Regions from separate parts of the Methylotuvimicrobium sp. genome, predicted to be linked through region 2. Evidence: riboswitches for the same ligand, from Rfam matches in the RefSeq annotation. Region 2 holds a riboswitch; each other region holds the start of a gene.
The links. Region 2 has a riboswitch for cyclic di-GMP ahead of ACRJJO_RS06790 (hypothetical protein). Riboswitches for the same ligand answer to the same signal wherever they lie in the genome.

Region 1 (7,721 bases), on a different contig from region 2:
CCCGGATTCGGACCATCGTTGAAATAGCTATGCAAAGTACCCGCATCACACAAGCTGGTGAACAGGGAGGTGATAGAGTTATCCATTGCAGTGGCACCCGACATGTTGATTCGTAAATCGGGTACATCGCTTGGCGTCCACGCCGAAGCCGTGCCGGAAAAACCGGCAATCAAAGCCGCGCCCAAGGCGGCCGTTACGATATTTTTTTTCATGACCATTCTCTTTATGTAGGTATGAGTGTAAAAAACTCCCGGACCTGCATCCGGGTATGCTTGAATGATTTTCTTATGCTTTACGGCGTTTGGCAGCGATCAAGCCCATCAGACCCGTGCCGAAAAACCATACCGCCGCTGGAACGGGAACCGGCGCGAAATTCAATGAAGCGCTGCCATTTTCAATCGAAAAGTTCCAATCGCCGAGGTAAACCGCCTTCTCTGTCAACTCGAACGTATTGGGATCCATGTCGAAGCCCCACCACCAAAACCCTGTCGATTCGCCTGCTGACGACGAAAGATTACCTGAGAAAGAATTACCAATGTTCGAACCCCAAGTTGTCGGAAAATAACCGCTTTGCCCAGGCGCCGAATAAGAATCTAAATTGACCGCTTTATCGCCGATTTGTTGATTGGTGCCGGTCAATTCGCCCGATCTTGCATTCAATTGGTCGATATGTTGATCAAGTGTTGATGACGAACCTGAAAAACGGTCGAAAGGGCCGACAGTAATTTCATTTTTGGATGTCATTAAAATGCCCAAATAATTCACGCTATCGAAATCGACGAATGAATTGTGAGCCGAGGCAATGTTATAGATCACCCTGTCACCTGGCGAGGTTGCGGCCATAAACTGGCTGAATGCATCGGTGTTGATCGAGTGATTCATTGCTTGCGGATTATCCAAAAAATCAGCATGCCGGATACCTAAATCCATTGCATATGAAATTTGCGCATCCGGATTGTAAACGCTCAGAAAAAGCTCGGAGCCACGCGGATCGTTTTCGAAACCGGTCAATTTAACCCCGGCGATTCTCGCTTGAGCACCTGTCGCAACCAACGCCATCGCGCCGACCGCTAGAGATTTACCTAATAAATTCATAAAAAATATCCTCGTAAAGTCTGTTAACAAAAACCAAACCGGGGTACATGGCCATTCCTAGTAAATGGTCGCGGCCCGGCTATCTCTTGATACTTGATAAGAGACCCGCAGCTTTCCGTCCCCGCCTCGCGGCGAGTTTGGCAACATCTTCACACCCGGCATATCCGGCTAAAACCGGAAACTGCCTATTCCTTGTTAAATCGCTGGCAATCAGTACCGCCCATGTTATGATTGCCTTCGCCGGCCCCACTCCCCCTCGCCGGATCCACTCCGCATCCGCAAAGTTTCAACTTGCGCATATTTTTTCATAGTCATTAGTTCAAAAGTTTTACAGCTTCGTTAAATTTTCATGAAACGTATTACGTTTTAAACAACTAACGCCGTTAATGCGCCGACTGTTTTGAATTGTCGCATTTCTGTCATATTTTTCGTTTATGTTTAAAAGGTTCGACTTGATACGCATATCCATATATCCAAAAACCCATAAACCTAAAAAGATCATTTGAGACTTCACCAAGCCGGTGAAAGTGTTGTAGACCCTTCATGCTTCGACTTAACTCAGCACGAACGGTCTACAACACATGCCAACTTCATCTTTCTAGGATAGAAATACATAACTTTTGCCGTTTTCAAGCCGTTCCGTTGTTAATATTCAGCCACCCGGCAATTATCGTTCCCACGCTGGAGCGTTGGAACGATAGGGGGATGTGAATAACTACGTTCCGTTAGTCAATCCGAAATATTTTTGAATTAGGTATAAGAAATTGAGCGAACTGAAACACATCATTTCACTGCGTATCGAGAACAGTATTCGTAACGCGGTTCAAGCCACCGCTTCGCGGTTTTATGTGCGGGAGTCGGATATTTACCGTTTTGCGATCAACTACATGCTAAAGCGCTTTAAGTGCTTGCATGAAGACGACTTTAGCGGCAGCGATTTGCTACCCCTTATGCTGGACATTCGCGAGGAATTAATTGGCAGCCTATCCTTAAAAAAACATCAGCTCTTCAACATCCTAAACGGCAACAATGTTCACCCGGATAAGTTTGTCGCAATGTCAGATATCGAGTTGCTATTAACGCCGCAACACTTAGTAAAACAACGCTTGCAAAAAATCGACGATAGTCCTCAATCCGATGTCGATACCGAAACCTGGCTGAAGCAATATTTACTTGAGAAATATCAATCGCCGTCGCTTCAGGATAGTTCCGACACGCAAACCCAATCATCGAATTGAAGCCATACCTAAATCATGAATTCGTAGCTCATGGGTTTATGAAAGCTTCCGATCGTTTTGCGCTAACTACTATTTGGAACTAAGCTAATAGCTCCGTAGGGTGCGCATCGCGCACCGTTCCACGGTGCCGAACCGACAAGAGCCCGACCCAGGTGCGCGATGCGCACCCTACACCTAGGCTTAATAGCCTATGAACAACAACAATTTCAAAAATATTATGAGTTTAAAAAGCGGGAAAACAGCAATTAACTACTAAAGCGAAAATGGACATATCTAAAACATAAATTCGTAATCGATTGGTCATCCATACTTACGATCGCTTTGCACAAAGCAATAACTACTATTTGGAACTAAACTAACAGTAACTTTTAGATTCTTCGAGAATTTTATGGATGCTCTATCGGCTATTAACCGCATTTTTCTTAGCCCAATCGACGGCCAGTCCCAAGATGATGAATTATTAGTCGATAAGCTTAGAAATTGGGCCATCCGCTTCGCCGATTGCAATTATTTGCATCCTTGCCTAATTGACGGGCAGCGGTCCTTAGTCTGCGCCAACCACCTTAGTTTAAAAAATCCTAAAGCTTATCAAGCTCTAATCGAGATTGCGCGGCATCATGATATTTTTCTGAAGGAGGATGCCAGAACATTAAGTTCGGCAACGTTTTATGCCGACCGGCGGCAAAAAACGCCGGTTTTTCTTGCTTTGTGCCTCGGCTTTTTGATCGCGACAACCGATACGCGAGCCGAACAGGTCGCCGGCAGGCAAGTGACTGCTGAAATAACGTCACAACTCATCAAACCGTCAAACCGCTTAAATTCGGTTAAAATCCAAAAAGGAAACCACACGATCGTTCGTTTGGTCCGCTCTGCTCCGCCCAAAACCATGCCCATTCAATCCGTCCATGACGCACAATTAAACGTTAAGCCGGATCCGCATGCTCAAGTTCGAATCAGCCGTTTACTGCAGCAAGCATACACCCGCGAACCCGGCGACCCGCCGACTATTCGCGCCGATCTCGATAAAATGGCCCGGTATTATGCAAGCTATCCTGAAGCCATCGGCCTGTTGAAATTACTGGAAGATAAAGAGTTAAAACTTCGTTATCGAAAATATACTTGGCAAACACAAGCCTATGGCAACCAACTGACCGTAACGTCGGCAACGATATTTTTCGATCCGCGCATAGGTGCAAAGCTATGGCTGCATCGCGATTGCAAAAACCACCCGGCTTGCCATATTTCTCCCGCGGACGCACTTTTACACGAGTTGTTGCATGCCAAAATCATGTTACACGACACCGACCGCTTCATCGAAAGCGGCGGAATGAAACCCACGCTTTATTTATTCGACCACGAACACGACGTCATTAAAATGGAAGCGAAGCTGTTCGATGCAATGAACCGTACCGACGGTATGTCCCGGCCTTTGCGCAATCGACACACAGGAAGACTGATCAAAGTCGAATGTTCGATTTGCTTGCCGGAAATATCATTCGTTGCCTCGGCCGATTGAACGTCTCGGCAATGCGCCCTACCGAAACTTACAGCCTCCACCTATAATTCATTCGTAAATTATCTTCCGATAATTCCACTTGCCTTGACTATGCTTGTATAGGCTCTAGCTAGGGTGTCGAAATTTACCGATTTTCAGGTCAGAAAAAATGACTGTTTTATGGGTTTTGAGAAAATAACGGATGCTCTATAACCTATGATCATCAACAATTTCCAAGATAGTTTGAGCGCCGTAGGGTGCGCATCGCGCACCTTTCCACGGTGCCGAACCGACAAGAGCCCGACCCAGGTGCGCGATGCGCACCCTACATCTGATTCTTAATAGCCTATGAACACTAACCATTTCAAAAATATTTTGAGTTAAAAAGCGGGAACCGGCAATTAGCAAAAAATGGCCTTTTTCGACAGCCTAGGCTCTAGCTATGTTCATACAGGCCTCGCTCTACTTCACACTACCGTTTCAACCTAATCCCAACGCTAAACATTCATGAATTCCGGTTTGATTTTGACGGCTATAATTAGCCTTTTTTCCTCAAGTGTTTTAGGACAAGCCTATGATGAAGAAAGGATTTATCGCGATGCGCTCGATGCCGCTCGTAGCGGCCGGATTCAACAGGCATTGGAGCAACTGCAAATTCTACGAACCGAACATCCGAGAACGCTCCGCTATCTTTACGATTATGTTCAAATTTTGTCGTGGACCGACCAATACGAAAAAGTCATCGAGCTTAGCCGTTCCATTGATTTAGATGCCGCCCCAATCTATGTCATCGAGTCCGTTGCAAGCTCAGCCAGAAATTCAGGCGACTTCAAACAGTCGGAAACGCTTTATCGTTCAGTCCTCGAAAGATTTCCCGACCGATTTGAGTCCAAGCTCGGTCTTGGGTTAACGTTGAAACAAAGCGGCGATCATGAGCGGGCCATTATTTATTTAACCGAGCTTTCCGAAGCTTTTCCCGAACGACTCGATATTTTGATCTTTTTGGCTCAGATCCATGAAAACCTGAATAATTTTTCGAATGCCGCTAATCTCTATCGAAAAATTTTATCCATTCAACCGGATCGAGCGGATGCACAAAAAAATTTGGCATTCGCTCTGCAAGCAAACGGTCAATATGAAGACGCACTATCGACGGTCCGACACTATAAAGCCGCTTTTTCCGACGAGGAGTGGGCCGGCTTCCGCTGGGATTATGCAGCCGCGCTGATTAGAAAAAGCGCCGGTATTCCAAGCGGCAAGCCCAACCGTTATCAAGAAATGGATAAGGCAATTTCAGCCGTAGAAGCCAATATCGAATCGATCGCAGGGCTTGAATTGTCCGAACCGCAAATCTGGCTCGATAGAGCCAATTTCGATTTGATGGTCGCTTTGCGCAACCGTAACAAAATGCCGGAGGTTATCGCATTATTCGAACGACTCAAGGAACAAGGTATTGAAATTCCTTCCTATAGTCGAATCGCTGCTGCCGATGCTTATCTTTATACCAGGCAACCTAAACGGGCCCGCGACCTTTATCTTTCTATCATTGAAGATTCGCCCGATAATCGCAATGCCCGAGCTTCATTGATATATGCTTATCTGGAATCGGAACAATTTAAAGAGGCCATTGAGCTAGTGGACAGGCTCAATGAAGAACAACCGGAACCCCTCGAATTTAAAGACGAGCTCGGTCATTCCCGTGTTCGGGATAATCCCGACAAAATTTATCCCGAGATGACAGCCGCCCTAATGAGGGCTTACGCGGATAAACTCTATCAAGGCCAAAGCCGAATGGAAGATTTGTACCGGCGCACGCTCTACAATCCCGATATAGAAGCAAAATTAGCCGACATTTATTACTTTCGAGGTTGGCCGCGCAAAGCATTGCGGCTAATCGAACCGGCACTGGAACGATCGCCGAATCACTTAGGATTGCGTGTCGTGCAAACCAAGGTTTTGCATGAATTAAGAAACTACCCGGCGGAAGAACAAAGCGTACAAGAACTTTACGACACCTTCCCGGACGATACCGGGGTGCAACGGCAGTCGCGATTATGGAATATACATAACGGCTGGGAATTCAAAATGTTCACCGGAGGCGGAGTTAGCGATAACCAAACCAACGATGTCGGCAACCCTAACATCGGCACGGAAGACATGAGTCTAGAGTCTTATTTATATTCAAGTCCGATTGCGCATCATTATCGAGTCTATATCCATAACGCCTGGAAAATGGGTTTATTTCCGCAACCCGAAGGCCGCGGATATTTGAATACGCATGGATTGGGTCTGGAATTCGCCGGAACTAATGTCTTAGCCACCGGCGAAGTCCATTACGATAATTTCGCAAAGAATGCGGTCGGCGTCGGACTCGGTTTAGCTTACGATTTTGACGATCATTGGCGTATTTCCACTTATTTGGACAGTCTCAACAATCGAATCTCTTTACGCGCGTTGACCGCACTTGCCGATGAGAAAGTCGTAACTACGGCAAAATCGGCGCAAGCGAGACTGACTTACCGCTTTCATGAGTCGCGGCAGATGGACTTGGCGGCAAACTATTATCATTTCAGCGACGGCAATAATCGGTACGGTGTCGACGGCGCTTATTACGAACGATGGTATAGCGGACCGTTCTATAAATTCTCGACTTATTTAAATGCCGGCTACTCAACCAATACGCGGCACAGCGGATCGCCTGACAATCCGAATCGGAACGTGAACGCATATTACTTTAACCCGGCACAGGATGCTTCGGTATCGTTGACCCTGGATAACGATTTGTTGACTTATCGTTTTTACGAAACGGCTTTCAATCAACGCCTAGCGGTTTCTATCGGTCAATATTGGCAGCAATATTTCGGCTCCAATCCGGTCGGCAACATTCAGTACGAACATCGTTGGAAAACGGCCGATCGTTTAGAAATCGCGTACGGCGGCATCAGAGGCTATCATTATTACGACGGCAATCTGACTGAAAGCTGGTTTATGTATCTTAATCTTAATGTACGATTCTAGCCATGCGCCGGTTATTTCTGATCATCCAAATCGTGTCGATGACTTTATTCTCGAGATTCGCTCTGGGGGATGGTTCCTTTATCGCGCTTTGTTATCACGATGTACAACCTGAGTGGAACGGTAATCCATACACCATTACACGAGCCCGACTCATCGAACAATTCGCTTGGCTAAAAGAAAATAATTTTCACCCGGTCAGTCTGCAGACACTGATCGAGTCAGGACAAAACAACAAGCAGCTTCCTGAAAACCCTGTGTTGTTAACTTTCGACGACGGTTATGCGAGTGTCCATGACACGGTCTTTCCGATTCTACAGGCTTTCGGTTTTCCTGCTGTCGTCAGTCCGGTGACTGCTTGGCTCGAGACCGATACCAATCAGTCGGTACAATATGGATCGAAGTTGATACCAAGAGAGCATTTTTTAAACTGGAATCAACTCAAAGAAATGCTCGAGTCAGGATTAATAGAAGTCGCCTCGCATAGCCACGATTCGCACCGAGGTATACCGGGCAATCCGCAAGGCAGTATGCAACCGGCCTTAACCACGCGTTTGTTCAAAAAATCCGAACGGCGTTATGAAACGGATGCCGAATTCCAAACTCGCGTATCGAACGATATAGCCGAAAGCGTTCGGATTTTGCGGAATCGCCTTGACCTAAAACCTAAAGCCATTACATGGCCTTACGGCTCTTATAGCCTGGAATCGATCAAACTCGCGGAAAAACAAGGTATTTACGTTTCCCTAACCTTGGACGATAACTGGAATTCCGTTAACGATATGCAACTGGTTCATCGCTATTCGATCGACCATGCACGTAACATGGAAGAATTTAAGGCTCTTTTTCTACGCAATAGAAACGATTCACCGGTTAGA
Region 2 (7,721 bases):
AGGAATGACTTGTTTCCTCGTTCCCACGCTCCTGCGTGGGAATGCATACCGATCTTGGCTCGCCATAAGGCGAGTTTTCCTGAGGGGGGGTGTGAGAAACTGAAAGCCAGACAAGCTTGCCGTCCATGGCAGCTGGATTTCGCCAATCCCTGGAGGAATCGCGTTATTAGCTCAACCCGCTTGAGAAGCGATTAATGACAGGCGGATTCCGGATTTGTACGGTTTCTTTTTCGGCTGAAAGAGACCAAACCGATTAAACCACTGCCCAGTAACCAGGCTGCTGCGGGAATTGGCACCGGTGATGCGCTAATGGTTAACTGATAATTTTCTACAGGACCGAAATTTTGTCCATTGACCACATTACCGCCTAAATAGATCGAATAAATTTGCCCAGCTAATGCGGTAAAGGTGATATCTCCGGAATCGGAATGTGTTTCATAAATAACGTTGTTCGTTCCGTGAGGGTTGTTCTCTTTGGCAGGGTCTTCATAGGCGCCGGATATATAGCCGATATTCCATGCTGCATGACGGCTATAGCCGGCCGTTCCATCATCCATTCCTTTAAATACGCTTATTCCGAAGTTATTGATCAAAGGGCCTAACGATTCAGGGCTAATAGTGATCACGGCGGTTACATGAGATTTCAATAATCCGTAATCCGTGTGATGCGCCCAACCTTGCGTAAACCCCGGGTTAGACTCGTTAACGGGCCAGGAGCCCCAGGCGCCGTCAGCGGTATCTATATCAACGTTAGCGCCGTAAACCGAAAGGGCATGTGCCTGTGAAACCTCATGGCTTTCATTGGCTGAGTGAATGGCTACCGCCCAGTTCATCGCCTGTTTACCGACATAGCCGAATGGGCTTTCGCCGCCCGTTGTGCCGACCCAAGGGACCTGTGCGCCGGAATTTCCGGAACCGTCTACTCGGGTCCATCCATCGGTACCGGATGAAGCGATGTAAGTATTGTACATAACATGAGCAGAGGCATTCGGCATGGCGCCAACAGTCATTGCGGCGCTGGTAACGGCCATAGCAACTGCTTTAGCTAATGGTTTTTTTTTCATCGATTGAACTCCTTGTTTAGTTTAATATTTTTGCATTTTAAATTTCGGTAACGTTTTCATAGGCCGCTGTCGAAACATAATGCGCAAAGGTATGTTTTAGTGAGGTTGGTTGTATTGTTTCCGGCCCTTGTAGGGAGGGGCTGCCAAGTGGTTCTGGGTAAATACGCATCTTTTTGAGGTCTTTCATTTGACTATCGAGGTAACGATTTGTCTAAAGGCTTATACCAAGATGCATAAGTATTTAAGGGACATTCAATAAATGTGAGGCTTACCTTAAGTCGCTCGAGATTGTATCCTCTGCCGAAATTTAACTACCGTTAGTTAAAAGCAAAATAAATGCCATCTTTACCATTTAGGCTACTCTAAATAGGATTAATTTTTTTTACGAGTCATTATAATAGTGCGGCTCTATCTTATTGATTTATATTAGCTATACGCAGGTCGTTTTGGAGGGCATTCCGGTTAAGTAGTCCCTTGCTTAAATTTAGCGAGAGACTGGTTGATCGATAGGGTAGGCTGGGTTGTCAATAGGTGATATGACTCAATGCTATGTGTCATATCACACATAAACCAACTTGATTAAAGATAGGCTTCAGCCAAAATCGAAACGGCATTGATGATTAGGGACTAATTCTGGCGTTATTCTCGAAAGGTCTCCAAATATAAAACAAAAGAACAAAAAAAGGGGGGGCTGGCTACAGGGTAAACGCATTAAAACAGAATATAAAATCAAATGGTTATAATGCATAGTGTTTTCAGTAATTTCATAGTAGCAGTTTTTAGTGCCACAAAATAAAAACTAACAAATAAAATGTTCTGCAAGCTTAGGTTGAATAGTCGTAACATATTGATATGGGATCTATTTTAATGCGTTTACCCTGGGGCAGGTTAGTTTTTTCTTCCCCCTTTTTCTTCTTTTCATCAATTACTTCGCATTTGCGTAATGAAAGGTTTATTAAGCGCATTATCCGAGTAATTTAGCCGCTCTCCTCATTTTTAAAAAATATCAGTGCCGCAGGCAAGATCGGGAAAGTGAAACATCGATAGGAGGGTGTGTGATATCACGCACTTTTGTGTCTAGTCACGTGTTTTTAGCATGGTTATCGGGGTTTTGATTTTCGAAGCCGCAACTGCAAGCCGTAAACCTAAAGCGTTTCGGCTAGCTTTTAAATAATAAAAAGCTAGCTAAAACAAAGTAATAAAAACGCATCAAAGTTCGTTTCGACTTAAGTCTAGGAAAATTTATCTTCATATTCAGTGTGGCTCGTATTTTGCTTAACATATAAAGTTGCATTTTTGTAGCTATGGTAAGTTGCCACACTCGTCGCAAGGCGGGGTCGGAAAGCCGCGGGTCTGATTCAGATAGCCGGGTTACCTCCTAGGAGCTTTGGGGAGAGCAGGAAAGCATATCGATAATGGGGGTTATCGATACGGCAGTCTCGCAATACAAGCTCGCTAAACTGGAGTTGTTTATTTCGGCGGACGGCCTAAAAACATCAGACAATTCCAAAATTTAACGACAACTTAAATCTACCACACCCGGATAAAAAAAACGTGATGTGGTTTGGGGAATTAAATAATGAATATATCTGTACAATCTGTGTTCAAGTCTACATTGGCCGTAGCGACTTTGGCATTGACTAGCGGCGCCGCGATGGCAGCCGGTGCTGTCAATCCCAATGGATCTGGCCAAGGCAATTCGTTCTGGGTAGACGGCAATGTGATTTCAAGTGCAGGCGGCTCTATTGCAACCAACGCCTTTACAACTAGCGTAAATGGTTACGCGAGTAACGCTGCATTGGGTAATGCTGCATGGGCTCATGCAGGTAACAAATGGTTTACATTTTATTTGACAGAATCCGCAACAACTACGGTTTCCGTTGCAGCAGTCAATGCCGGTGATATGTCACCGGGCTTTACAGTGTGGCGGACTGACGGCGAGTTCGACGGCGGAACTGGCGGTACCGGTGAAGTACCTGGTATCGCTAGCGGCCCACAAGGTGTTCCACACTCTTTCAACCAAGTCGGAGCGATTGGAACTTACGGAACCTATTGGATGACCGATGACAGTATTACGACTCCCGCTTATGGTGTTGACAACAAGGCAGTCGGCAACAGTGCAAACGGAGCATTGGAAACGATGGGCTACGCGAATTCAGGCCCAGCTTCCGGAACAACAGCCTGGGGCGCGGAGTTACAAATTGGCGCTTACGACGGCAATGGTTTGGTGAGTGGTTCTATTGTACCGGGCGAATCTGCCAGTTTGATGCTAAACGATCTGGCGGCTGGTTGGTACGCGGTCTATGTGGGGGGCGCTGATGGGGCATTGGGTGGTTCGCCGATGACTATGGCTGTATCTAGCGTTCCGGTTCCAGCAGCTGTTTGGTTGTTCGGCACTGCATTGGTCGGCTTGATTGGGGGCGCACGAAGAAAGGCTCAAGCATAAAGGGCAGTTTCAAGGAGATATCGAAGCGCACGGAAGCGCAAACTTACTTTTGGCTAAGTCTGTGTCTAACTGAGCTTGGATTAAATATAGGGTTGTAAAAGAAATCTACCTTTGTATTTAGTACTGCCAGTTTTAATGGCATGGTCGCTCAAGTTTAAATTTTTTTAGAATTAAAATAATGAAGGATTCTAATAAATGAACCTTCGGAGTTGATAGATGACAAGTTTTCGTCATGTTTATTTTTATGTTTTGGGGTTGGTTGCTTTATTGATAAGCCATTCTGTCTCCGCGACAGGCGTAGGTCCCATGCCGATTAGTCTCAAGCATTTGCAAGTGCCTGAAGTACCGGGCTTGCTGGATGGTGCCGAGCCAATTGTAGTTAACAAAAATGCAGCCATCGCGCTTGGAAAAGCATTGTTTTGGGATACGAATGTCGGAAGTGATGGAATGGCTTGCGGTTCATGCCATTTTCACGCCGGCGCCGATCGTCGAGTCAAAAATCAGTTAAATCCGGGAGCTAAGTCCAAATCATTAGAAGAACAAGCATTCGATCTGTCATCATCCAATGATGAAATGGGGCCCAATTATACTCTTAGTCGCCGCGATTTCCCTTTTCATCGCCGATTCAATCCTTTGAGTCATGCATCACCGGTATCATTTAATTCTGACGATGTGGTTTCGTCATCAGGGACTTTTAGTGGCGAATTTATCAATACCAGTCGAACAGGTAATGCAAATGATGCATGTGACCGCGATGCGGACCCGGTTTTTCATGTCAATGGAACCAATACCCGTAGAGTCGAACCCCGCAATACGCCAACTGTGATTAATTCGGTTTTCAATCATCGAAATTTTTGGGATGGACGCGCAAATAATGTTTTCAATGGAAGTAGTTCATGGGGGGATCGTGATCCTGATGCAGGTGTTTGGGTAAAAATCAATACTCGCAATGTTGCCAAACAAAGGTTGCATTTAATCAATTCTTCGTTGGCATCACTGGCAGTGGTTCCTCCCCTTAGCGATACGGAAATGGGCTGTAGAAGCCGAACGATGATGGATGTCGGAAGGAAATTGTTAGCGCGTCGGCCTTTAGAAAATCAAAAAGTCCATTGGAACGACAGTGTTTTGGGTGGTCTGAGTTTTAGTAAACCCGGTAATTTAAAAAATGGGCTGAATACAACGTATTCGAATTTAATTAAACAGTCTTTTAACAATAAATATTGGTCATATACTCGGCGAGGCAAATTTGGCGGTCCTTCTGGTGAATTGCCTTATGATCAGATGGAAGCGAATTTCGCAATGTTTTTTGGATTGGCCCTGCAGCTTTATCAATCCACGTTGATTTCGGATGAATCGCCTTTTGATCTAAGTGCTAGAGATAGCAGTCAACAACCTATTGATTTGACCGCCTCCGAGCGAAGAGGCTTGGATTTGTTTAGAGAAAGCGAATGCAATCTCTGTCATATAGGTCCAAACTTTACCGCGGCGGCAATAAATTCGAATGCTGAGTTGAATAAAGCGCATCCTGAAGTGTTCGGAGACGTTGCGTTTCATATGAGCGCATCAAAAAATGTTGTTAATCGTATTCTGATTACCACTTCCGCAGCATTTTTCGATAGTGGATTTGCTTCAACGGGCGTTGCCGAAGAAAATAGTGATGTCGGTGTCGGCGGTGTTGATATATTCGGACACCCATTATCGTTCAGTTTGCAGTATATGCAGCATTTGGCCGGAAACGAAGAAGCAGTCGTTGATAATGTAGTTAAATTAAGCCGCGCATGTGATTTTCAATTGCCGCTTGCGATGAACTCTATTCCCCCTTATCTAACCAGTCTTTTTACACCGCTCGATGGTGTAGTACCGCAACCGCAATCGACTGAGGATTGTTTTCTTCCGTTGACACATGCTTATTTACCATCTCCAGAAGCAGCTCAAGCCGAATTAAGTAAAACGGATACTGTAAAAATGGTTGCCGCTGTAAAGGGAGCATTTAAAATTCCTGGCCTTCATAATGTTGAATTGACGGGCCCATATATGCATAACGGCAGCATGGCAACTTTGGAAGAAGTGATCGAATTTTATACGCGTGGAGGTAACTTTCATCATCACGCCAAACAAATCGACAAAGTATTTCCACTCGCGAATCTCCAGTTTTCCGAGCAAAATCGTGCTGATCTCGTTGCTTTCTTAAAAACATTGACGGATGACCGGGTTAAGTATGAAAAAGCTCCGTTCGATCATCCCGAGATAAAAATTCCGCACGGTCATGTCGGCGATAATCTCGCAGTCAACGACGGGCACTCGTTGTCGCCCAATTTAGCGCAAGATGAATTTTTACTGATCGAAGCGGTAGGGGCAGAAGGCAACATGTCGCCGCTATTACCGTTCGAAAATTATTTGGCTCCATAAATGCGAATTAAGATCTCATGAAAGAGCTATTAAACTGTCTTACGCCGAAAATCTTGGAAACGGGGCTAGCGAAATGAACATTTTTAGTCACCGATAGCCGGAGCACCGAGTGTTTTGCTGAAATCTGTGCGAATAGCGCAGACGGAGGCAAAATAAATACAAGGCATTACGAGCCGGCGTCAAGCCATCTGCGAGAGTGCTACGGATCCGTATCGAGTTTACGAGGATGTGGTGTAGTGGTGCGAACGCTGGGAGGAATCGGGGGGCCGAAGGCAATAGCAGCGAGTCGCGTAATTTTTGCTGATTTTACAAGCAGGATGTCCGGATAAATCTTTCGCAAAAATAGCGACTACGCTGGAATAGTCATATCAAATTTCCGAACACAATATGTATCATCATTTTGTATAAGGTTAAGCCTATTCGAACCCCAAAATGCCGTAGCTTATATGTAATCAGTTATTCTCAAGTCTTCAAATATCTACAAAATACCCCTAATCCTCATCTTTCTGTAAAGTGGTAAATACCCTTCATAGCGGAATATCGTTGTTATTTACTAAAAACAGTTGATGCTATAATCCTTGCATATCCTTGAGTTCGAGAAGCAGTCGTCGTGATTGCTGTCCTCAAGTTAAACCGGGCATCCTTCCAATTTGTAAATTGCGTAGCCTTGCTTGTCGATTTGTTTCCTCAATTCCGGCGGTGCTTCGGTGCTATGGCAAAACATGCAATTCGTTTGGTTGACAATGGCATTGGGTTCGCCAATATCGGTAAGCCATTCTTTTGCGTAAGTCATGGCTTTATCCTGGTCTTTTTCATCAAGAACTACGTCAAAGTGCATTATCTTTCCTTTGGCGGTCTTAGCATAGGTATCGTATACGTGGGATATGGGCATAATGATTAAGTCCTCTAAAAAAGCCGGCGGAAAATCCGCCGGTATTAAAGTTCTAATACGAGGGATAGCAATGTCCTTCCTGGATGTAAAAAAAGCATGACAGAAAGTCATTATTTGTTTCGAATCGAAACAAGTGTTAATGTATGATAATATCTCTGCAGTTGTCAACAGAGAGTTAATACTTAATTAGCCGATTGCCATGGAAACAGCCGATATATACAAAGTCATTGAGCGCATGGCGGCCTTGATCAGGTCCGAAGAACGCAAAAGATGCACAGAACTGGGTATTCAGATCGTTCATTTTCAAGTTTTGGATTATTTGTCTCGATGCAATAAATATAGTGATACGCCTGCGGCATTGACCCATTATTTGGGCATGACCAAAGGAACCGTTTCACAGACTTTACTGTTATTGGAAAGAAAAGGATTTATTCGGAAAGTCCCCGACCTTGCCGACAAGCGCATGGTCCATTTGCAATTGGTTGCAGAGGGATGGGAGGTGTTGCGTCAAGCTTATCCGAAGGACTTATTTAATAAGGCTGCGGAATTCCTTGAAAAAAATTGTCCGGAGGTCGGTGATGCGCCTTTCATCGAAGCTTTGACCGCATTGCAAAAAGCGCACCAGTCACATTCTTTCGGGCTTTGCGGAACATGCAAATATTTTACGACCAAGCCCGAAGGTTTCTTTTGCGGTTTGACTGGAGAACCGCTCACAAAATCCGATAGCGAAAAAATCTGCCAGGAACATACCGTTCCTTGAGGATTTGGCAAAAAATCATTTTTCGACAAAATTTTCTGTGCCGACATTCTCGGGTACTCAAGGTATACTCGATCTTGCCTTCGCGGCACTGAATTCCGCCACAAATCCGTATGGAACGGATTTGCAATTACCAGGAGTGAATCCCTGGCG
Region 3 (7,721 bases), on a different contig from region 2:
ATTTAATTGTAAATATGCGATCGTCGGTCACTCCGAGCGTAGGACTTATTACGGCGACACCAACGAATCGGTCGCTTCACGATATTCTCAAGCGCAACAAGAAGGGATCATCCCTATATTGTGTGTTGGCGAAACATTAGAACAGCGTGAAAACGATCAAACATTTAGCGTCATCGATGAACAGCTCGATGCGGTTTTAAATGCGGCAGGCATTGAGTCTTTTGCTAAAGCAGTCATAGCTTATGAGCCAGTATGGGCCATCGGTACAGGAAGAACCGCCTCTGACGAGCAAGCGCAAGAAGTACATCAATATATTCGTCAAAAGTTCGCAGCTAAAAATCAAGCCATTGCCGATCAACTGCAAATTTTGTATGGCGGCAGTGTTAAGCCGGACAACGCTAAGGGCTTATTTGCAATGCCTGATATCGATGGCGGATTAATCGGCGGCGCATCATTGGATGCCGAAGGCTTTTTGAAAATATATCGCGCATCTAAATAATCAAAGCAAAATAACCATAATAAAATGTATCAAGTTATCATAGTCATTCATGTATTATTCGGACTGGGTATAATCGGTTTGGTCTTAATGCAGCAAGGTAAAGGTGCCGATGCCGGTGCCGCGTTCGGAAGCGGTGCATCGGGAACTTTATTCGGCGCACAAGGCTCAGCATCGTTTTTATCGAGAGCCACTGCAATTTTAGCGACTTTATTCTTTGTGACAAGTCTTTCTCTTGCAATGTTGAGCGGTGGTAGTAAAGCCGCGAAAGACTTTTTTGATGACACAGAAACCGAAGAGGCTTTCGATATACCGTTAATGAGTAAAGAAGCGGCACCGGTTGCTGTACCTTCAATATCGGCCGAGACACCTGCTATCGAGGAAGAATCAAAAACGGTTGAAGCAAAAGAACAGCCGGAAGCCGAAATAAACGAGTAAAAAACTATCAGCCGATGTGGTGAAATTGGTAGACACGCCATCTTGAGGGGGTGGTGACGCAAGTCGTGCCGGTTCAAGTCCGGCCATCGGCACCAAATTCAAGTTCGGGATAGTCCGGACAACTCCAAAAACCCGCAAGTTACAAGGCTTAGCGGGTTTTTTATTGTCCGAAGAAATCCCGCTAATACTTTTTGCGCAGGTTCTGGAAGAGTCACGGCGTTACGAATGGATCACTATGCGGTAGTAGTTGAAAACACCCATCACTACCGGAAACACTTATTAATCTAAAATGAATTGTTGTCTATGGGTAAATCGCCGGTTTCGGCATATCCGTGTCAGGGTTGGTCAGAGTTTTAAGGCGTGATCGATGACTTTGACGGTCTCGGGATGTCAGTTCCCGTGCGTCGGCCTGATATCGATCGAAGAATTTTCGGCGCACATGCGCCCAGTAAGCCAGTTCGACACAGGCAAGACGATTCGGGATGCGCACGCGCCGTCGCAAGCAGGGCTTTGTAGCCACTGTTGTCATCGACCAGCAGGTGAACGTTCCAGTCTTGCAGAAGCTGCCCGGCATGCCGGCCACTTCGGCCGGCTTGGTAGTTGAAGACGAGGATCTTGGGGTCGGGTTGCAGGTCGTTGCTGCGATAAGCCCATAGATAGGCTTTCTTGGTTTTGCCGTTGCCGGGATCCAGTTGCGAAACGGGGGTTTCGTCGGCATGCAAGCTATCGCGTTGCAATAAGTGCCAGGTTAAACGATCGGCCAAGGGCTCCAGGGCGACGCCGAGGCGTCCGACCCAATCGGCCAGTGTCGAGCGGGACAAGATCACACCGCTGCGGGCGGCGATCTGTTCCAGTCGGTACAACCTAAAAAGAGCAGTTTGAGGCTTTACCAAGCCGGTGAAAGTGTTGTAGACCTTTCATGCTTCGACTACTTGGCTCAGCACAAACGGTCTTCACACATGTCGACTGCTCTTTTTTGGTACAAGGGCAAATGATCGAGGAATTTGCCGATCAGCACCCAGGTCAGTAAACCCAATGCCGCCATACCCCATTGATCACTGCCGGGGAAATCGGCGCCGCAGTGATGGTTTCGCAAGTCCGGCAGGCATATTGTGGGCGGATATGACGATGGACAAAGAGTTTGGTCGGCTCGACGTCCAGTTGTTCGGTGACGTCTTCGTCGATCTTGACCAAGTCCTTGCCGCATTGATCTCAAGTACAGGATTCGGGTTCGTGGCGGTGCTCGATGCGGGGGTAAATGATCCGGTAAGGGCTGGCGTCCGGCGCACGGACGTTTAGGGCGAACCGCGCCGTATCATGCGCCGGGACGTCTTGAAACTGCTCGACCTCAGCTTAGATAGCGGCAATGTCGGTATCGAGAGTTTCCTCGAACACGTCGCGTTGCAGTGGTGTCAGTCCTTCGCTCTTGATGAAGACGCCTTGACACAGCCAGACCCCATTGCTGTCCCACGGCAACAATTTCAAACGATTGCCGGCGCGATTGCGGAAAATAAACGCTGCCCCGGCGCATAGCGCATGGCCTAAGCGCTGTTGCAAAATCACCGACAAACCATCGATGCCCCACCTCATATCGAACGCTAGTCAGATTTGCGCCGGACTCTCAATCCAGCCAGATATTGCAACAACTCCCCGAGCCAATCCGGCGATACACTGCCTGATATTCCCAAAACGTGGCCTTGCGGCCAACGCAATGATAATAACGCCGAGGCCGTCGACTCCGATTGCAACCGTACCGGTATCAATGCAGGCGCATCGGAGTCCGCTGGCTTGCCAGGCTTCGATGTGATGTTTCTGTCTCTCCGATAAATACCATGTGCTCTCCCTGTGGAAAAATTCTGAGGATAACCGTGGCTGCGAGGGATTTTAGATGGTGACGTTGGAAGCTTACGCGATTAATTAACGTTTTTCTAAAGTGATCTTTCTTGTCAAAAGAGACGAGACGTTAGTCGATTCGCATAAGGATGAGCTGATTTAAAGCGGATTAAGTCAAATCGCGCATTGATATTAGGGAGGTGTGTTAAATCCCTTAATTTTAGATGGGTGACTTAACTGGAGACTATTTGTTTACGCTTTAAGTTATTGAGCCTAAATCAAAAGAATATTATTGGCATAATGTATGCTTTATTAAAAAAGAATGCGAAAGCATTTTTTGAACAGCCCTGGGTGAGGTCTTGAAGGTGCTGTTTACTGAACCAGAGTCTGATTAGAGCGAAATGGTATTTGCGTTAGATAAAAGGAAATAAGAGTCAGGCATTAAGGATGTATTGCTGGTAGGGCAGGATGTCCTAATTCCAATTGCCACAGCCGCCGTGAGGCGGGGTCGGAAAGCCTAGGGGTCTGGCGTGAAGCCAGATAGCCGGGCCGCCTCTGTGGGCGATGGAGAGCTAGTGCACCGGGTGCAATACCGGGTGGCTTGGTTGTATCGTCCGAACATTAATTTATTTATTTTGAAGGAGTTGATTTATGAATCTAAAAACCAAAATGGCTGCATCCCTGATATTGGCAGCAAGCGCTTCTATGGCACAGGCCGCCACTTACAATGTGTCTGCAGTATTTACTGACGGTGGGGTTCAGGAAGTAACCGTATTCGATGGTAACTTCGACTGGGACGGCTCTACTGTTAGCAATTTCTCGGGTTTTCTGTCTGAATCCATGTTTGCTTGGAATGGAACCGAGTTCGATTCGAACGGGACCGCCGCTGGTGGTATGAATGCAGCCGGTTACACGGGTGAAGTATGGGCCAAGCCCGGTGGATATGCCGATAACGAAGCGCCGTTGCTGCATTTGACCAATCAACTGGCTAGCAGTACTTCCGGCAACTTAGTGACAGTAAGTACATTTTTGCAAAATAGTACTGATGTTGTGAATGGGGGCGGTTATAACGTGATTGGTAATCCTATGGCCTATGGCACCTTTGATGGTAACCAGCGAAATGACAACGCTTTTTTTACCTTGGTGTTTGATTCCACAAACATAACTGATACTTCGGCAACTGTAGGCCAAATGGTCTACGGTGACATGACTGCTTTGGGCATGATGGGGCCTATGCTGACCGGTCCAATGGGTATGACTGCATTCCTCGGTGGAGGCTCTATGGGCGGTGCGCCATTATCCTTGGAGATCTCGGAGGTTGCAGCCGTTCCCGTTCCCGCTGCTGCCTGGTTGTTCGGTGGCGCTTTGGTTAGCTTGTTCGGTGCAAATCGTCGTAAGTCTGTATTGCCTGCATAATCTTTATGGCAAGCTTGTTCTAGCCGGATTTAGGTAATCAGTTTTATGAGGAAAATGTGTTGGTTACTTGGTAAAGGTTAGCAAGGAAGAATTTGAACAAGGATGTTTGTATCGATTTTGGAAGCTTATTGAATAGAAGTTTGCATTGGTAAGAGAAAAACATGAATAAAAACAATGTTTTATTAAATTTTGTCAAGGTGCTATTGTTGATGGTCGCTATTATGGGGTCTTCATCTTTTGCTTCTGTTGTAACCTATAAGGTAACAGGGGTGTTATACGAGCCCGCGACCCAGCCTAATAATACAAATTTTGTTGGCAGCTTTGACTGGGATGGATCGGTTGTGTCCAATCTGCAAGGGGCAATGAACTCATCCATGTATGAGGTGGATGATGTTAATCCGGATTTTAAAAAGAGTTTTCCACTGTTGCATCTTAATTACCAATTAGCGCAAAGCACTGAAGGGGATATTGTAACTGCTAGTGTTTTTTTAAAAAATAGCACGGATGTTTTTTATGGTGGAGGCTATCAGAGCGGAGATGTTTTTCGATATGGCACACCTTTTTTTGAATCTAATACCGAGGTTATCAATAGCAATGCCTATTTCACATTTTCGTTTGATAAAACGACAATGGCAGGCATAGTTCAAAGTATGGTTTATGGTGACTGTACTGCGGGGGGGATGATGGGTGAGTTCTGTATGACCGGGCATAGTCCGGCAACGAATAGTTTGGGTCAAAATATTCCATTCGGGTCTATGGGGGCATATCCTTTGTCGCTGGAGATCGCAGCTGTACCACTTCCGTCCGCAGTTTGGCTGTTTGGTAGCGCTGTGATGGGGCTGATGAGGTTTAACCGTAAACGCGAGTTGTTTGCGGCATAATCGTTAAATATATTGTGTATTGGAATGCGATTTATTAAGAAAAATGGGAGGGGTTTGGGAGTTGATTTATTTGACCAACTTAGTAAAGGCGTTATTGAAGCCAGTGTTTCTGGATCGAATAGCCGTTTATGGTTTATTAAAGATTAGAGGAAAGTATTCAGATCCCCTCCGCTATTTCCCAAATTCCGGTTTAAGAAGTCCTTCACATCTGCTGTTGCTTACCGGTTGCCAAAAGCTGGAGTATTTCATACCGCATTCCCAAGCAAGGTGCTTGGGAGCGAGCGAAACGCATGGTGTCGGATATACGTAGTTTTACCGGGAAGATGTTTTCTTGAAGCATGATTTTTGGCGCGATTTTAATGACATATATATTGCTGTAATTTACTAATGCCGCGGTGTCCGTGGCGTTTTGGCTTAACTTGGCTTTATTTGAGCAATCTTTGCCAGCCCTGATCAAGCTTTGCAATGCTTGTCCCTTCATTCCTAGTGCATTGAGTTTTAGAGAGAAACACCCTTACATGTCGAGTCCACTGTCATCAGAGAAAATCGAATTGGCTCGTATAGCTGCCGTCAAGTCAAGCTATACATCGGCTTTTGTGCGTCCGCATTTGACTAAGCAACAAGCGCTTGTTCGTGTCATTGATAGCTGCATAGTTTTGACCTCTTTATGGCTGGCGATGCTGTCACTTAACTTAATTTGGCCGGGTGAATACGATTGGAACGATATATATCTCACCTACGGCTTTAGCGGTTTATTGCTTTATCAATTTTTCGCGGAATATAACGAGGTTTACTACAACTGGCGCGGAGCTGGGTTCGCTCATCAGCTATTTCGTATTGCCGGCTCCTGGTTGTTAACTTTGGTAGCCGTGGCCACTTTGCTGTTTTTTTCCAAAACCGCAAGCGATGCATCCCGGTTGGCGATCGGTATTTGGTCGACTATCTCGCTGTTGTTGCTAGCGGTTTTTCACGCAGCCTATCATTATTTGACCCGCGTTGCCTCGCCAGCCGAATGTCATTCCTTGTCGGTGGGCGTTGTGGGTGCTAATGCGCTCGGGCAGCGTTTGGAGGGTACTTTTTCCAATATGCCGGGTTTGGGCTACCGATTTTCCGGTTACTATGACGATCGGAAATTGGAAAGTAATAGACGGTTGTCCTGCGATCCGGAAAAATGGCGAGGAGATCTAGATTGTTTATACGAGGATGCCCGGTCGGGAAAACTTGAAGCCATATTCGTTACCTTGCCGATGGCGGCTGAAAACCGCGTACGCGACATATTGGAGAAATTGGGCGATACCACGGCTACAGTATTTTTTGTGCCCGATCTATTTGCGTTTAATTTGGTTAGTTCGCGTTGCGTGATGTTGCAAGGCATTCCTTGCTTCAGCGTATACGGCTCGCCTTTCGATCAGGAGCCAATGGATGGCATGTTGAAGCGGGCAGAGGATATTGTATTATCCACGCTGATTTTGTTCCTGATTGCGCTGCCGATGGTTCTTATTGCGATCGGGGTGAAACTTAGCTCGCCGGGGCCTGTTATTTTTCGGCAAAGACGTTATGGAGTGGACGGGTCACCTATCGATGTCTGGAAGTTTCGTACTATGACGGTGTGCGAGAATGGTCCGACGGTTACGCAGGCAACACGCAACGATCCGAGAATCAAGCCCTACGGCGCTTTCTTACGCCGCTATTCCTTGGATGAATTACCTCAGTTTGTTAACGTGTTGCAAGGCCGTATGTCCATTGTAGGTCCCAGGCCGCATGCGGTCGCGCACAACGAGTTCTATCGCAAGGAAATATCGCAATATATGTTACGACATAAAGTTAAGCCCGGTATCACCGGCTTGGCTCAAGTCAGCGGTTGTCGAGGCGAAACCGATACGATTGGGAAAATGGAGAGTCGCGTGGCTTATGATTTGCGCTATATCCAAAGCTGGAGTTTGCTATTAGATCTAAAGGTGATTTTGTTAACAATTGTTCAGGTGTTTAGAGATCCTGATGCATACTGAGCGTTGATAGCGATCGATTTGAGTTAAATTCAGCACCTGTCTTGTCTGGGAGTAGGTGGCGAGGTTACATGCAAGACTTTTCGGTGGCTCGCGGTTTACCGATAAAAATGCACGACTAAAGCTTACATCGCGCCTTTGTTGAGGTGCGCGAACCTAACGCGATTATGAAGAAGCTTTTTCACTCCGTAATATGAAAGTGCCTTCGGGTTAGATAAGGGGCGATTACTCGCCGGTCAGGACGCTGTGAACCCAATACCTAAATTATCCAAGATAGTAAAACATAGTCAATCTGCTATGGAATCTAGGTGCTGTACCTTTGACGGGACCCGGGTGCCGAATTTAGATTTGCGATGGTATGTCCAGAAATTGTGCCAACAAAGTTTCAAATTGCAAGATTTGCTAAAAGAGTGTGGCATATCACGCAATGCGCGGCATATCCCATATTTAAAGCGGTTTTGAATTTAGCTTAGAGTTCTAAAAAACGTTGAAGAAACAAAAGTAAATATATATGGCCTCAATTTTGCTTAACTCTTAGGATAAAAAAGAAAGTGTGTCGCTGGTTATTTGTTGTTGGAGTTCGTTTTAGGTAATCCCGGCTCTTTAAAACAGAAATGGCATGATGTTTGAGTAAAACAACATCAACGACAT

Region 1: it holds a riboswitch for cyclic di-GMP, as region 2 does, so the genes downstream of both, ACRJJO_RS15540 (hypothetical protein) here and ACRJJO_RS06790 (hypothetical protein) in region 2, are expected to answer to the same signal.
Region 3: it holds a riboswitch for cyclic di-GMP, as region 2 does, so the genes downstream of both, ACRJJO_RS11255 (hypothetical protein) here and ACRJJO_RS06790 (hypothetical protein) in region 2, are expected to answer to the same signal.

The regions. Positions count from the first base shown of each region.
Region 1 covers NZ_JBNGHF010000034.1:34,197-41,917, forward strand. The annotation lists gene ACRJJO_RS15535 (hypothetical protein) at 1-212, opposite strand, end outside; gene ACRJJO_RS15540 (hypothetical protein) at 286-1,095, opposite strand; cyclic di-GMP riboswitch class I at 1,162-1,247, opposite strand; gene ACRJJO_RS15545 (hypothetical protein) at 1,860-2,333, shown strand; gene ACRJJO_RS15550 (hypothetical protein) at 2,722-3,849, shown strand; gene pgaA (poly-beta-1,6 N-acetyl-D-glucosamine export porin PgaA) at 4,336-6,846, shown strand; gene pgaB (poly-beta-1,6-N-acetyl-D-glucosamine N-deacetylase PgaB) at 6,849-7,721, shown strand, end outside.
Region 2 covers NZ_JBNGHF010000009.1:116,510-124,230, forward strand. The annotation lists gene ACRJJO_RS06785 (VPLPA-CTERM sorting domain-containing protein) at 192-1,064, opposite strand; cyclic di-GMP riboswitch class I at 2,369-2,443, shown strand; gene ACRJJO_RS06790 (hypothetical protein) at 2,644-3,510, shown strand; partial or broken gene ACRJJO_RS06795 (cytochrome-c peroxidase) at 4,309-5,919, shown strand; gene ACRJJO_RS06800 (DUF2024 family protein) at 6,548-6,922, opposite strand; gene ACRJJO_RS06805 (MarR family winged helix-turn-helix transcriptional regulator) at 7,011-7,571, shown strand.
Region 3 covers NZ_JBNGHF010000019.1:40,918-48,638, reverse strand. The annotation lists gene tpiA (triose-phosphate isomerase) at 1-499, shown strand, start outside; gene secG (preprotein translocase subunit SecG) at 524-934, shown strand; tRNA gene ACRJJO_RS11275 (tRNA-Leu) at 945-1,029, shown strand; partial or broken gene ACRJJO_RS11270 (IS66 family transposase) at 1,338-1,770, opposite strand; partial or broken gene ACRJJO_RS11265 (IS66 family transposase zinc-finger binding domain-containing protein) at 1,923-2,362, opposite strand; partial or broken gene tnpB (IS66 family insertion sequence element accessory protein TnpB) at 2,387-2,524, opposite strand; cyclic di-GMP riboswitch class I at 3,243-3,324, shown strand; gene ACRJJO_RS11255 (hypothetical protein) at 3,419-4,183, shown strand; gene ACRJJO_RS11250 (hypothetical protein) at 4,345-5,064, shown strand; gene ACRJJO_RS11245 (hypothetical protein) at 5,267-5,545, opposite strand; gene ACRJJO_RS11240 (undecaprenyl-phosphate glucose phosphotransferase) at 5,616-7,073, shown strand.